Regions from separate parts of the Nocardioides korecus genome, predicted to be linked through region 2. Evidence: riboswitches for the same ligand, from Rfam matches in the RefSeq annotation. Region 2 holds a riboswitch; each other region holds the start of a gene.
What was found. A riboswitch is a leader RNA that binds a small molecule or an ion and turns the genes downstream of it on or off. The one in region 2 is predicted to bind thiamine pyrophosphate.
Positions count from the first base shown of each region.

Region 1: it holds a riboswitch for thiamine pyrophosphate, as region 2 does, so the genes downstream of both, ACYVDA_RS18000 (purine-cytosine permease family protein) here and ACYVDA_RS19370 (thiamine ABC transporter substrate-binding protein) in region 2, are expected to answer to the same signal.
Region 3: it holds a riboswitch for thiamine pyrophosphate, as region 2 does, so the genes downstream of both, ACYVDA_RS15600 (purine-cytosine permease family protein) here and ACYVDA_RS19370 (thiamine ABC transporter substrate-binding protein) in region 2, are expected to answer to the same signal.

Region 1 is NZ_BAAGZO010000010.1:5,525-9,927, reverse strand. Features, by position in the region: gene tenA (thiaminase II) at 1-447, opposite strand, end outside; gene ACYVDA_RS18000 (purine-cytosine permease family protein) at 513-1,775, opposite strand; TPP riboswitch at 1,905-1,993, opposite strand; partial or broken gene ACYVDA_RS17995 (IS3 family transposase) at 2,315-3,490, opposite strand; gene ACYVDA_RS17990 (hypothetical protein) at 3,541-3,663, opposite strand; gene ACYVDA_RS17985 (hypothetical protein) at 3,806-4,111, opposite strand; gene ACYVDA_RS17980 (hypothetical protein) at 4,265-4,403, shown strand, end outside.
Region 2 is NZ_BAAGZO010000012.1:55,164-59,566, reverse strand. Features, by position in the region: gene ACYVDA_RS19375 (ABC transporter permease) at 1-1,520, opposite strand, end outside; gene ACYVDA_RS19370 (thiamine ABC transporter substrate-binding protein) at 1,561-2,667, opposite strand; TPP riboswitch at 2,668-2,786, opposite strand; gene ACYVDA_RS19365 (hypothetical protein) at 2,949-4,403, shown strand, end outside.
Region 3 is NZ_BAAGZO010000007.1:236,253-240,655, reverse strand. Features, by position in the region: gene ACYVDA_RS15610 (hypothetical protein) at 1-272, shown strand, start outside; gene ACYVDA_RS15605 (hypothetical protein) at 269-1,315, shown strand; TPP riboswitch at 1,388-1,475, shown strand; gene ACYVDA_RS15600 (purine-cytosine permease family protein) at 1,486-2,901, shown strand; gene thiM (hydroxyethylthiazole kinase) at 2,898-3,701, shown strand; gene thiE (thiamine phosphate synthase) at 3,698-4,369, shown strand; gene thiD (bifunctional hydroxymethylpyrimidine kinase/phosphomethylpyrimidine kinase) at 4,366-4,403, shown strand, end outside.

The DNA.
Region 1 (4,403 bases), on a different contig from region 2:
CCACCGCTGATAGCGGGGCTCGCTGGACCCGCGCCCAACCAGGGCCTGGCCAACCCGGGCATAGATCCAGTAGCACGGCACCACCGCGGCCAGGCCCTCAGCGAACGAACCACCATGGACGGCGCCGAGCAGGTGCCGGGTGTAGGCGTGGGTCGTCGGTCCGACGGGCATCGCGGCCAGCGCCGCAGCGTCGAGGCCCACCTCGGCCAGCAGACCCTGGTGCAGGCTCAGCTCGACCTCGGCGGTGCCGACGGCGTGGCGCGCCAACATCGCCGCGTCGAGTCCCGACGGGGCCCGGCCCGCAAGCGCGGCCAGCGCCCGACCGTAGTCACGGAGGTAGTGCGCGTCCTGGGCCACGTAGTAGGTGAAGCACCCAGTCGGCAGCGACCCGTCGACCAAGCCCGTCAGGAACGGGTGCTCGAACACGGCGGCGTACGCGGGCTTCATCGCAGTCCACAGCTGCCCCGACCATCCGTCCCGGTCAGCTGGGTCAAGGGGGCCGGTCACCAGACTCACCGGCGCCGGGCCAACCGCAGGCCCGCGTGGACCAGAGCCGTGACCACAGCAGCAACAACAAACGAGCTCAGTGACGCGCTCATCCACACCTGCGGTGAGAACCCGACCCAGCCAGCCAACGCGTTCCACCAGTGCGCCCACAGCTGCACCTGGCCGGGGTTGAGGACCTGGTAGACCACGAATCCTGCCAGCCAAGGCAACAACATCACCCACCGCGTGGGGGCGCTCTCTGAAAGGTCCCACGGTCGACCGCGCAGGCACACCCGGTCAGCCACAAGCACCGCGAACAACGGCACGAACACCGACCCAATCAACGACAAGAAGCTCGCGTAGTCGTAGATGTTCACGACCAGGGCGAGCACCGTGGTCAGCGCCCCGACAACGACCGAGATCGCACGCCGGTCCCAGCGCGGGCGGAGGTTCTGGGTGGAGACCGTCGTGGAGTAGACGTTCGCGAAGGACTGGTCGAGCTCACGGACCGTCACCACCACGAACGCCAGCACACCCAGCGGCACGGCCAGGAAGGTCGCGAAGACATCACCACCGCGCGTCAGGACACTGACCACCGCCACCAGCCCCAGGCCATAACAGGCCACCTGCATCACCGTGTAACCCACGAACGCCCCGGTCGCCGCCGCACGCGGCGTGCGCGAGTGACGCGAGTAATCCGCAGCCATCGGCACCCACGACACGGCCACAGCCAAGGTGGTATCGATACCGAGGCTCAGCCCGCCCCACCCGCCACCGCCAGCATGCACCGGGTGCGCGAGCAGCTGACCCATCAAGTACGACAACGCCACGACCACACCCACCGTCACGTAGCGTCGAAGCAGCCGCACCGAACCAAGCGGACGAGTCGCCAAGACCGTGGTCGACACCCCGATCAGCAGCACACACCCCCACCGCGGCACACCCGGCACCACCTGGCCCAGGGCGGTGGCGATGGTGACGATCTCGAAGGTGCCCCAGCCCACCATCTGCACCACGTTGAGCACCGTCGGCACGAACGACGCCCGGGCGCCGAAGACGCCTCGCAGCAGCACCATGGAGGGGGCACCGGTGCGGGCGCCAAGCACCGCGGTAGACGCGATCGCGGCGGCCCCCAGGGCGGTGCCGACCACCACGGCGACCAGAGCAGCGACAAAGGAAAGCCTCGCAGTGCCCGGACCGCCCGGCTGCAGTACCGCCACCGCCCCGGTGAACCCCAGCAAGCTGACCCCGAGGTTGCCCCACAGGCCCAGCTGGTCCCAGGTACCCAACGTCCGGGGAGCGTCCTGGGTCAGGGTGTGCGGAACCTCGACCGCCCCGGAAGGAAGCGACGGGCGAGGACCAGGTCCCTCAAAAGGTGGGTGGTCTGGACGGGTGCGTACATCGCTCATCGGCCTCTGCTTCCTCCGCCGGCATTACCCGGCTCAGGTTCAAGCGGTCGGCGACCTGCTACGTCGCCCTCTCAGCCCGATCCCGTCGAGCTCCCGCGTCTTGGCGCCTCCGACGATAGCGCGGCCCGATACGGCGAGCACTCTCGCCCCGACCTCGGCGGCGACCCATCCAGCAGCGCCGAGGCGCGAGGGCCCGAGGTCGCACTGGCCAAGCTGCGAGGTGCGCCCACCCGCGTCACCCTCGTGTTCGCGGTAGCGGAGTCCCTACTCCTGCTCACCGTGGCGGTGACTTCGGCCCCGTTCTTGAGGTCGGTCGTGGCGCCCGAGGCGATGAGCCCGCCAGCTCGGCCGCACCGACAAGGCCGTCCTCGCCCGCATCCACCGCGACCGGGTCTGCTGCACGGACAGGTGACAGGTTTTTAGGCGGCCTGGACGGCCAGCTTGGTCATGATTGTCTCGAACTCGACGGGGGTCAATCGTCCGAGTGAGTCCTGCCGACGACGTCGGTGGTAGGTCTTTCGATCCAGGTCACGATGGCCATACGGAGCTCTTCCCGGGTGGCCCAGACTTGCCGGTCAAGGACGTTCTTCTGCAGCAGGCTGAAGAACGATTCCATTGCCGCGTTGTCGCCCGCGGCACCGACTCTGCCCATTGATCCGACGAGCTGATGCCGGTTCAACGCTCGTTGGGCCTTGCGTGAGCGGAACTGCGATCCGCGGTCTGAATGGACCACGCATCCGGCCACGTCCTCGCCGGCTCGACTGCGCATGGCGACGGCGTTGTGTATGGCCGCGACCGCCAGCCGGGACTTCATCCGTGAGTCGATGGAGTAGCCCACGATCCTGTTCGAGTGCACGTCCTTGATCGCGCAGAGGTACAGCTTCCTTCCGCGGTCCAGTGCTCGGTGATGTCGGTCAACCAGAGCTTGTTGCAGGCGTCGGCGACGAAGCTGCGCTGGACCAGGTCGTCGTGGACCGGCGGGCCGGCCTTCTTGCCCTTGCCGCGCTTCTTCTTCCCGAACACCGACCACCACTCGTTCTCCGAACAGATCCGCCACGCGGTCCGATCGGCCATCGGTTGCCCAGCATCACGTGCCTCATCGAGCAGGAATCGGTAGCCGAACTCGGGGTCGTCGCGGTGGGCGTCGAACAGCGCGTTGGCACGGTAGGCCTCAGCGAGCTCGGCGTCGGTGACCGGAAGCGCCAGCCAGCGGTAGTAAGGCTGGCGGGCGATGTCGAGCACCCGGCACGTCACCGTGACAGGGATCCCGTCGGCGGCCAACTCGCGGACGAGCGGGTACATCATTTTCCCGGCAGATTCGCCTGCGAGAGATACGCCGCGGCCCGCCGCAGCACCTCGACTTCTTGCTCGAGGAGCTTGATCCGCTTGTTCGCCTCACGCAACGCATCGGACTCGTTGGCCGCCCGCCCAGCCGCCGAGGGACTCGATGACTTCTTGTCATCGATCGTGAGCCAGCGTTTGAGGCACGACGGTGAGACACCGAAGTCCTTCGCGACCTTGGCCACCGACGCATCGGAGTCTCGGTAGACCCGGATCACGTCCTCGCGGAACTCCTTGGGGAACGCCTTCGGCATGGTGCACATCCTTCCAGCGCCGACACACATCGACGCAGATCAGATGTCACCTATCCGTGCAGCAGACCCTGGTTCCAAGTCTGGGCGGTGGCGACCGCGGGCACGCCGACGGCGAGCGAGAGGCCCGCGGCCAGCGCGGACAGGGTGGTCAGGACGCGGGTGTGACGACGCATGAAGTTGGGTTCCCCCCCAAGAGAGGCCCCTGAGCTAGGGCCGAGACCGCGAGGATAAGGGTTCGCGACCGCCCTCTGGGGCGACATGGCTCATGTTGTTGTCAGGCAGCAACCGCCTGCGCTGGCAGGGTCCCGACGCCGGTCAGTCGCGTTGGTCGAGCCGGTCAACCTCGTCGGCGAGCTCGTCGCGCATCAGGAGGAGCCGTTCACGGCCACGGGTTGTGAAGTGGCGCAGTTGAGCGTCCAGCAGCACCTGCGCCCCGTACTCATCGACACCGAGGAGCGCCCTCAGGCCGCCGGCGGCGTCCTCGGTACTGCCGGCGGCACCGATGACGTCCATCACCGCGGCCCGGTTGTCGGCGGCGGCCACTAACGCGTTCAGCATGACGAGCCGTTCTGCCGTGGCGGCGCGCTCCGCGGCCCTGTCACCGGGTCGGTCGTGATCCATGTCGCCGAGTCTCCAGTGGACCGATGCCGGTGAGCAACCGGGTCGACCAGGCGGGAGGGCCGTGCCACCTGTCGGATTCGGTGGAGCGACGGTCGACGCCTCAGGCGCGGAAGTCCGATGCGGGTCCCACGTCGGCTGGCACCATGTGCAGCCATGGAGACACCCACGGGCGCAGGAGTCACGCCGGCGAATGAGAACGCGGCGGCGGCCCGCGCAGACACGCGGTTGACCAAGCTGCAGGTCCTGATAGGCCTAGTCGCACTGTCGGGGGCGGCGGGGCTGGTCGGGCTAT
Region 2 (4,403 bases):
ATCACGACGGGCAGGGTCGGGTCGTCGTCGCGGGCCAGGAAGCTGGTGGCGCCGAACTCCCCCAGCGAGACCGCGAACGCGAAGCCGGCCGCGGCCAGGAGCGGGCGCCAGGCGGCGACCAGGTCGACGGTGGCCAGCACGCGCAGCGGACCGGCCCCCAGCGAGGCGGCCACCTGGCGCTGGCGGTCGTCGACCGAGCGCAGCACCGGCGCGACCGTGCGCACCACCAGGGGCAGCGCGACCATCGCCTGCGCCACCGGCACCAGCAGCGAGGAGCTGCGCAGGTCGATGGGCGGGTGGTCCAGCGTGATCAGGAACCCGAAGCCCACCGTCACCGCCGAGACCCCCAGCGGCAGCATGAACAGGCCGTCGACCAGGCCGGCCGACCGGCCACCGCGGGGCCGGGAGACCAGGAACGCGACCAGCGCCCCCAGCGACACCGCCAGCAGGCCCGCGACGGCCGCGACCTCGAGGGAGTTCAGCAGCGCGTGGGTCGCCGGCACGAGCAGCGCCGAGCGGCTCCCGGTGCCCTCGAGGGCGCGGTAGTTGTCCAGCCCCCAGCCCCCGCCTGCACCGCCTCCTCCCTGTCCACCGTCCAGGCGAAGGGAGGCGACCACCAGGGAGACCACGGGCGCGGCGAGGAAGACGACCACGACGGCCCCGACCACGAGCACCGGGAGGTGCCGCCACGAGGGCCGCGGCTGGGCCCGCCGGGTGCGCACCACGGCCGTCGGCGTACGCCGGGTGCGCGCGGCCAGCGCGAGCAGCGCCACGACCACGACCAGCTGGAGCAGCGAGAGGGCGGCCGCCCCGGTCAGGTCGAGCTCCTGGGTGGTGAGCAGGTAGATCTCGGTCTCGACGTTGGCGTAGCGCAACCCGCCCATGGTCAGGACCACCCCGAAGGCCGTGGCGCAGAACAGGAAGACCACGCTGGCCGCCGAGACGATGCCGGGCCGCAGCGCCGGCCAGGTCACCGTGCGCAGCACCTGGAGCGGGGTGGCCCCCAGGGCGGCCGCGGCCTGCTCGGCGCGCGGGTCGGCCGCCTCCCAGAACGCCCCCACGGTGCGCACCACGACGCTGACGTTGAAGAAGACCAGCGCCGCCACGATCGCGGTGGCGGTGCCGTCGAGGTCCAGGGACCCCAGCGGGCCGCCGGGCAGGATCAGCTGGCGGAAGGCGACCCCGACCACCACGGTCGGCAGCACGAACGGGACCAGGACCACGGCCCGGAGCAGGTCGCGGCCCGGGAAGCGCAGCCGGTGCAGGCAGAACGCCACCGGCACCCCGGCCAGGACCGCGACCAGCGTCGCCACCGCCGCCGACCACACCGTGAACCACAGCACCCGGTGCACGCGGGGACGGCCCAGCACCTCCACGACCCCGCCGAGGTCGAGCCGACCCTCGGGCCAGACCCCGCGGGCGACCATCCCGGCGACCGGGTAGACGAAGAACAGCCCCAGGGCGGTGAGCGGGACCAGGGCCAGCAGGACGGGCGCGACCCGGGCGAGCCGGCCGGTCACCCGGTCACCCCGCCGCTCCGCGCGCCCGACCCCGCCGGGGTCACCGGCTCGTGACGTCGCGCCAGTCGCGCAGCCAGCCGTCGAGGTGGCTGCGGACCTGCTCGGCGGGCAGCCGGTAGGGCTTGGGCGAGACGACGGCGAACTTCGCCCAGTCGGCGGGCAGGCCCACCGAGCGCACGACGGGGTAGACGTACATGTTGTCGGGCAGGGCCTTCTGGAAGTCGCGGCCGAGCATGAAGTCGATGAACTTCCTCATCCCGGCGGGGTTCTTGGAGCCGGTGAGCACCCCGGCGTACTCCACCTGGCGGTAGCAGGTGTCCAGCAACGCGCTCGTGGTCGGCTTCGAGGCGCCCTGGGGGATCGTGAACGGCGGCGAGGAGGAGTACGACGTCACGATGGGCCGCGAGCCCTTGCCGCCACCGGCGGTGAAGTCGCTCTCGTAGGCCTCGGTCCAGCCGGCGTCGATCTTGGTGCCGTTGGCCATCAGCTTGGACCAGTAGTCCTTCCAGCCGCTCTCGCCCTTGGCCGCGATCGTGGCGACCAGGAAGGCCAGGCCCGGCGAGGACGTCGTCGCCCCCGGCGTCACGAACAGGCCCTTGTAGCGCGCCTCGGTGAGGTCGTCGAGGCTGCGCGGCGGGGTCAGGCCCTTGGCGGCGAACCACGCGTCGTCGACGTTGACGCAGACGTCGCTGTAGTCGACGGGCGTGAGCCGGTCGGCCCCCGACCCCTCCAGCCGGTACTTCTCGGCGTCCGCGGGCAGCTTCGTCGTCGAGTACGCCGCGAACACCCCCGCCTTCACCGCCCGGGGCGCGAACAGGTTGTCCACGCCGTAGACGCCGTCGGCGATGGGGTCGTCCTTGGTCAGGACCAGCTTGCTGGTGAGCTGGCCGGCGTCGGCCTGCGGCTGGATCTTCACCGTGATGCCGGTCTGCGCGGTGAACTCCTTCATCACCGACTTCGACATCGCCCAGCTGTCGTGGGTGGCGACCACGAGGGTCTTCGGGTCCTCGCCCGACGAGCTGCCGCCCGAGCCGGACGTCGAGCCGCAGGCGGCCGCGGTCAGGGCCAGGACGGCGGCCGCGAGCACGGAGACGGCACCCCGCGGTCGGACCCGGCGCCGGGTGGGCGGGGAGGCGTGCAGGGGCATGGTCGATCTCCTTCGACTTCCTTCGCCGGTGCTAACCGGAGCAGGTTCAAGGGTCTGCGGCGTTCCCGCACTCTCAGCGCCCCTGACCTCGCGGCCCGGGCGCTCCCCTGTCGGACGCCGCCCAACCTAGCCCACGCCTGCGCGCGCCCACGCACGCAGGGACGGCAGATCCCCGCCACATCGTCGCGTATCCGCCGGCGCGACGGCACGACTCGGGCATCATGGCCCGCGGCGGGGGGGGACATCGCCCGCTTCGACATCCATCTCGAGGAGCAGGGCTCATGAGCGATCACGACAACTACCCCGGCGCGCCCGGGGGCCAGGGGAACCCGCCGGGTCAGGGGGGCCAGCAGGCAGGCCAAGCAGGTCAGGGGGGTCCGGGGTACCCGGGGCAGGGCCAGCAGCCCGGCCAGGGCTACCCGGGTCAGGGCGGCCAGGGAGCACCCGGCGGGCAGCCGGGACAGGGGTACCCCGGACAGGGCGGCTACCCGGGGCAGGGCGGGCCTGGCGGCCAGCCCGGTCCGGGCTACCCCGGACAGCCCGGTCAGCCCGGTCAGCCCGGCCAGCCCGGTCAGGGGGGCCAGGGGTACCCAGGGCAGGGCCAGCAGCCCGGCCAGGGCTACCCGGGCCCGGGCGGACCCGGCGGCCCGGGGGGCTACCCGGCCCCCGGCGGTCAGCCCGGTGCGGCGTACCCGCCCCCGGGACCGCAGTTCAACCCCACCTCGACCAACCCGTACGGCGCCCCGCCCGGCGGGCCCGGCGGCGGCGGCAGCAAGAAGCTGCTGTGGATCATCCTGGCCGCGGTCGCGGCGTTCCTGGTGCTGGTCATCATCGTGGTCGTGGCCGTGGCCTCCTCCGGGGGCGACTCGGACACGACCGCCTCGGGCTCCGGTGGCTCGAGCGGCGAGGTCAAGACCGGGTCGCAGGACGACGCGGTCCGCTCCTACCTCCAGGCCGTCGCCGCCGGTGACGCCAAGAAGGCGCTCTCGGTGGTGGCGACCAAGCCGGCCAGCGACGACCTGCTGACCGACGAGGTGCTCGCCGCGTCGAAGAAGCTGGGCCCGATCACCAAGATCAACGTGCCGAAGGTCTCCAGCGACTACACCACCATCGTCAACGCCAGCTACAGCGTCGGCGACGAGAGCATCACGCAGACCTACTACGTGCAGAAGACCGCCGACGGCTACGCGCTCAAGGACATGGGCGACGGCATCGACCTGAGCCGGCTTCGCGCCAACACCCTGCCGATGATGATCAACGGCAAGGAGGTGACCAGCGACAAGGTCTACCTCTTCCCCGGCGCCTACCAGTTCACGACCGGCAACGACAACGTCAGCTACGGCGACACCGGCAAGATCGTCATCAAGGGCGGCAGCGACTACGTCTCCACCCTCGACCTCGAGCCGACGCTGACCCAGACCGGCAGCCAGACCTTCACCCAGGCGGTGAAGGCCTCGGCCAACGCCTGCCTGCGCAAGAAGGAGATCTCGCCCGCCAACTGCCCCAACCGGGCCGGCAACAGCAAGAACTACTCGATCGACAAGAGCTCGATCGTGTGGCGGCTGAAGAACCAGGACGCGTTCGCCAACCTCAAGCCGCGTCTGGACTACGACAACCCGGCCCTGGCCAGCGTCTACCCGAGCCTGCAGTTCGAGGTGAAGGCCAACTGCAACGCCTCGAGCGGGCGGTGCAGCTCCTCGACGTACAGCAGCGGGAAGGTCGTCGTCGACCTGACC
Region 3 (4,403 bases), on a different contig from region 2:
CCCCCGAGCAGGTCGAGCGGGCCCGGCTGTGGGCGTGGTTCTACCGCTCCGGCAGCGACATCACCTCGCCGCTCGTGCCGGCCTGGCAACTGGGCCAGGGCGACGCCCTGCTCGACGTGCTCGGCACGACCATGCAGCACACCGAGTCCGACGGGGACCCCCTCTTCACCGCAGTACGGCGCCTGTGGACCCGGCGCGACCCGGTGGCCACCCGCCTCGACCTGACCCGGGACGACGCGTCCCTGACCGACGACCTGGGAGCCTGCCGGTGACCTTCGAGCTGGCCTCGCTGCAGCTGTCCACCCGGTTCGACCGCCCCGGCGGCCCGGTCGCGGTCCCCGGCACCGTGGGTCGCGGCGACGACCCGGCCCTGGTCCTGCTCGACGGCGCCTCCCGGGCGCCGCACCGGCTGGCCCGCCTGCGCCGCCAGGAGGCGCTGCTCGGGGTGCAGGTCGAGCCCACCTCGCACCCGCTGCGCGTCACGGTCGTGCTGCTCCTCGACGAGCACGCGACGCGTTCCTGGCGGCAGGCCCGCGACCTGCCGATCGGCGAGGACTCCGGGGAGGAGCACCCCCACGAGGACGACTGGCACCGCCTCGTCCGGATCTCGGTGCAGGGCCGACCGCGCGCCGTGGCGCTGCTGGACCGCCGCCGCGCCGACGGCGGCGCCAGCCTCCAACGCGTCGTGCTGCGGGTCGACCCCGACGAGGTCGGCCCCGGCGGGCTGCTCACCCTGGGCTTCGACGCACCCGAGCACCTGCCCCCCTGGGCCCGGCGCCGGCTGCTGCCCGACGGACTCAGCGGGGTCTGCGTGGCGCGGGTCAAGGTCGACCGCGCGCCGAACCCCGTGCGGCCCGGCCTCTCGACCGGTCGCGCCCCGGACCCGGAGCGGCGCAGCCTGGTGCCGCGGCGTCCCGGCGGGTTCGTGGTGAACCCGGCGGGCGCCGGTCCCGACGACCCCGCGTCCGAGCCGGTCCGCGTGCTCCTGGTGCCCCGGTCGGTGGTGCCTCGTCCCGCGCCCCAGGGGCGGCGGGCCCGGGCGCTGGAGCCCCTGGCACGCACCCAGGACCGGGTGCGCTCGCGGCTGGCCCTGCGCTCGGAGGTGGTCCTCACCGAGGTCACCCGGGTCGACACCGGCCGCACGCGCACGGTGCGCTCGCCCGTGGCCCCCGACGGCACGGCCGTGCTGGAGCTGGACCCGCACGAGGGACCGGTGCTGTGCCGACCCTCGCTCGGCGCGCTGGTGGGGGAGCTCGCGGGTCCCCGCCGGCTGGGTGGCCTTGGCGGCGGCGACTGGTACGCCGAGATCGTCTGACGCCCGTCGCACCCGACCACACCCGGGCCCGGGTCGTCCCGGTGGTGCCGAGGTAAGGTCGTGCCTGCCACACGCGGGAGCTCGACGACATCGGGCTGAGAGGGCGACACACGGGTCGCCGACCGCTCGAACCTGAGCCGGGTAATGCCGGCGGAGGAAGCAGAGGCCCGATGAGCGACGTCCGCACCCGTCCCCCCGAGCGCGAGGGTGGTCCCGGACCACGACCCGCCGCCGCGGAGGTCCCGCACACCCTGACCGAGCAGGCGCCCCGCACGCTGGGCACCTGGGACCAGCTCGGGCTCTGGGGCAACCTCGGGGTCAGCCTGCTGGGGTTCACCGGCGCCGTCGCCGTGCTGCAGCCCGGCGGTCCGGGCACCGCGCGGCTCTCCCTGGCTGCCGCCCTGCTGGCCGTGGTGGTCGGTACGTCGCTGGGGGCCGTGGCCATCGCCGCCACGGCCGTGCTCGGGGCGCGCACCGGGGCGCCGTCGATGGTGCTGCTGCGGGGCGTGTTCGGCGCCCGGGCCTCGGTGGTGCCGACCGTGCTCAACGTGGTCCAGATGATCGGCTGGGGGACCTTCGAGATCGTCACGATCGCGACCGCCCTGGGGCAGGTGCTGCCCGGCGTACCTCGGTGGACGTGGGTGCTGCTGATCGGCGTCCTGACCACCGTGCTGGCCACCCGGCCCCTGGGCTCGGTGCGGCTGCTGCGCCGCTACGTCACCGTCGCCGTGGTCGTCGCCCTGGCCTACCTGACCAGCCAGCTGCTGGCGCACCCGCTGCACGCCACCGGGTCCGGCGGCGGGGGCGGCCTCAGCCTGGGGATCGACGCGACGCTCGCGGTGGCGATCTCCTGGGTGCCGATGGCCGCGGACTACTCCCGGCACTCGCGCACCCCGCGCGCGGCGGCCACCGGAGCCCTCATCGGCTACACCGTCATGCAGGTGGCCTGCTACGGCCTCGGCCTGGTCGCGGTGCTCAGCGTCCTGACTCGGGGCGGCGACGTGTTCGCGACCTTCCTGGCCGTCCCGCTGGGCGTGGTGGCGTTCGCCGTGGTGACGGTCCGCGAGCTCGACCAGTCCTTCGCCAACGTCTACTCCACCACCGTGTCGACGCAGAACCTGCGGCCCCGCTGGGACCGCCGTGCGATCTCGATGGCGGTCGGGGCGCTCACGACACTGCTGGCCCTGGTGGTGGACATCTACGACTACGCCAGCTTCCTGTCGCTGATCGGCTCGGTGTTCGTGCCGCTCTTCGCGGTGCTGGTGGCCGACCGGCTGTGCCTGCGCGACCGGCCCTGGGACCTGTCGGAGACGGCACCCACGCGCTGGGTGATGCTCCTGCCCTGGGCGCTGGGCTTCGCGGCGTACCAGCTGCTCAACCCGGGCCAGGTGCCGCTGTGGACCCACGCCTGGCAGGACCTGGCCGCCGCCACCGGCTTCAGCCCGAGGCCGTGGATGAGCGCCTCCCTGGTCTCCTTCGCGGTCGCCGCCCTGGCGACCGCCCTGGTGCACGTCCCGCGGTGGGCGCGGGGACGACGGTCGAGGTCGCCGGAGGCGGCCCGTGGTGAGGAGAGGCGGTCGGCATGACGAGCTCGGTGACGGTCGGGAGCGTGGTGGAGGTGCTGGAGGCGGTGCGTGCGCGCGTGCCGCTGGTGCACTGCATGACCAACGTGGTGGTGACCAACGTGACGGCCAACGGGCTGCTGGCGGTCGGCGCCTCTCCGGCGATGGTGGAGAACGCCGAGGAGTCGGCCGACTTCGCGCGGATCGCGGACGGGCTGCTGGTCAACCTGGGCACCCTCTCCCGCGAGCGCGCCGAGGCTATGCCCCTGGCCGCCGCGGCCGCACGCGAGGCCGGCACGCCCTGGGTGCTCGACCCGGTCGCCGTGGGGGCCCTGGCCTTCCGCACCACCCTCGCGGCCGGGCTGCTGGAGCACCGGCCCGACGTCGTGCGCGGCAACGCCTCGGAGGTCCTCGCGCTGGCCGGAGCCGCGGGCGGCGGGCGCGGGGTGGACAGCACCGCCTCGACCGAGAGCGCGCTGGAGGCGGCACGCACCCTGGCCCGGAGCACCGGCGGGGCGGTCGCGGTCAGCGGGCCGGTCGACCTGGTCACCGACGGCGAGCGGGTCGTCGAGGTCCGCAACGGGTCCCCGCTGCTCACCCTGGTGACCGGCGCCGGCTGCCTGCTGGGCGCGCTGGTCGCGGCCTGCGCGGGCACGGGCGCCGCCCCCCTGGAGGCCGCCGTCGCCGCGACCGGCATCCTCACCGTGGCCGCCGACGTCGCGGCCACCACGACCACAGCGCCCGGGTCCTTCGCCGTCGCGCTGGTGGACGCGCTGCACACCCTGCAGGGCCCCGACCTGGCCGACCGGCTGGTGCTGCGGTGACCGGACGCACCCCCGCCGCGACCGCGTCCCTGCTGGACCTCTACCTGGTCACCGACACCGCCTCGTGCGGCGAGCGCGGGGTCGCGGAGACCGTGCGGCTGGCGGCGCGGGGCGGCGTCACGCTGGTGCAGGTCCGCGAGCCCGGGCTGGGCACCCGCGACCTGTGCGCCCTGACGCGCGCGGTGCAGGACGCGCTCGCGGGCACCGGGGTGCCGGTGGTGGTCAACGACCGGGTCGACGTCGCCCTCGCGGTCGGCGCCGACGGCGTCCACGTGGGGCAGGGCGACCTCCCGCCCGACGTCGCCCGTCAGCTCCTGGGCCCCCGCGCCCTGGTCGGCCTCTCGGTCTCCACCGCCGACCAGGTCGCCGAGGCGCAGGCGTGGAACGCGCGCGGACCGGTGCTGGACTACCTCGGCGTCGGCCCGGTCTGGGCGACCCCGACCAAGCCCGAGGCGGCGACCCCGCTCGGGCTCGAGCGGACCGCCGCCCTGGTCGCCCTGGCGGCCTCGACCGACCTGCCCTGCGTGGCCATCGGCGGCATCGGACCCGACGTCGCCGCGTCCGTGCGGGCCACGGGGGTGGCCGGGCTCGCCGTGGTCTCGGCCGTCTGCGCCGCCGCCGACCCGGCGGCCGCGGCGTCGGCCCTGCGGGCGGGGGTGGCCCGGTGACGCGACCCCCGGTGGCGCTGACCATCGCCGGCAC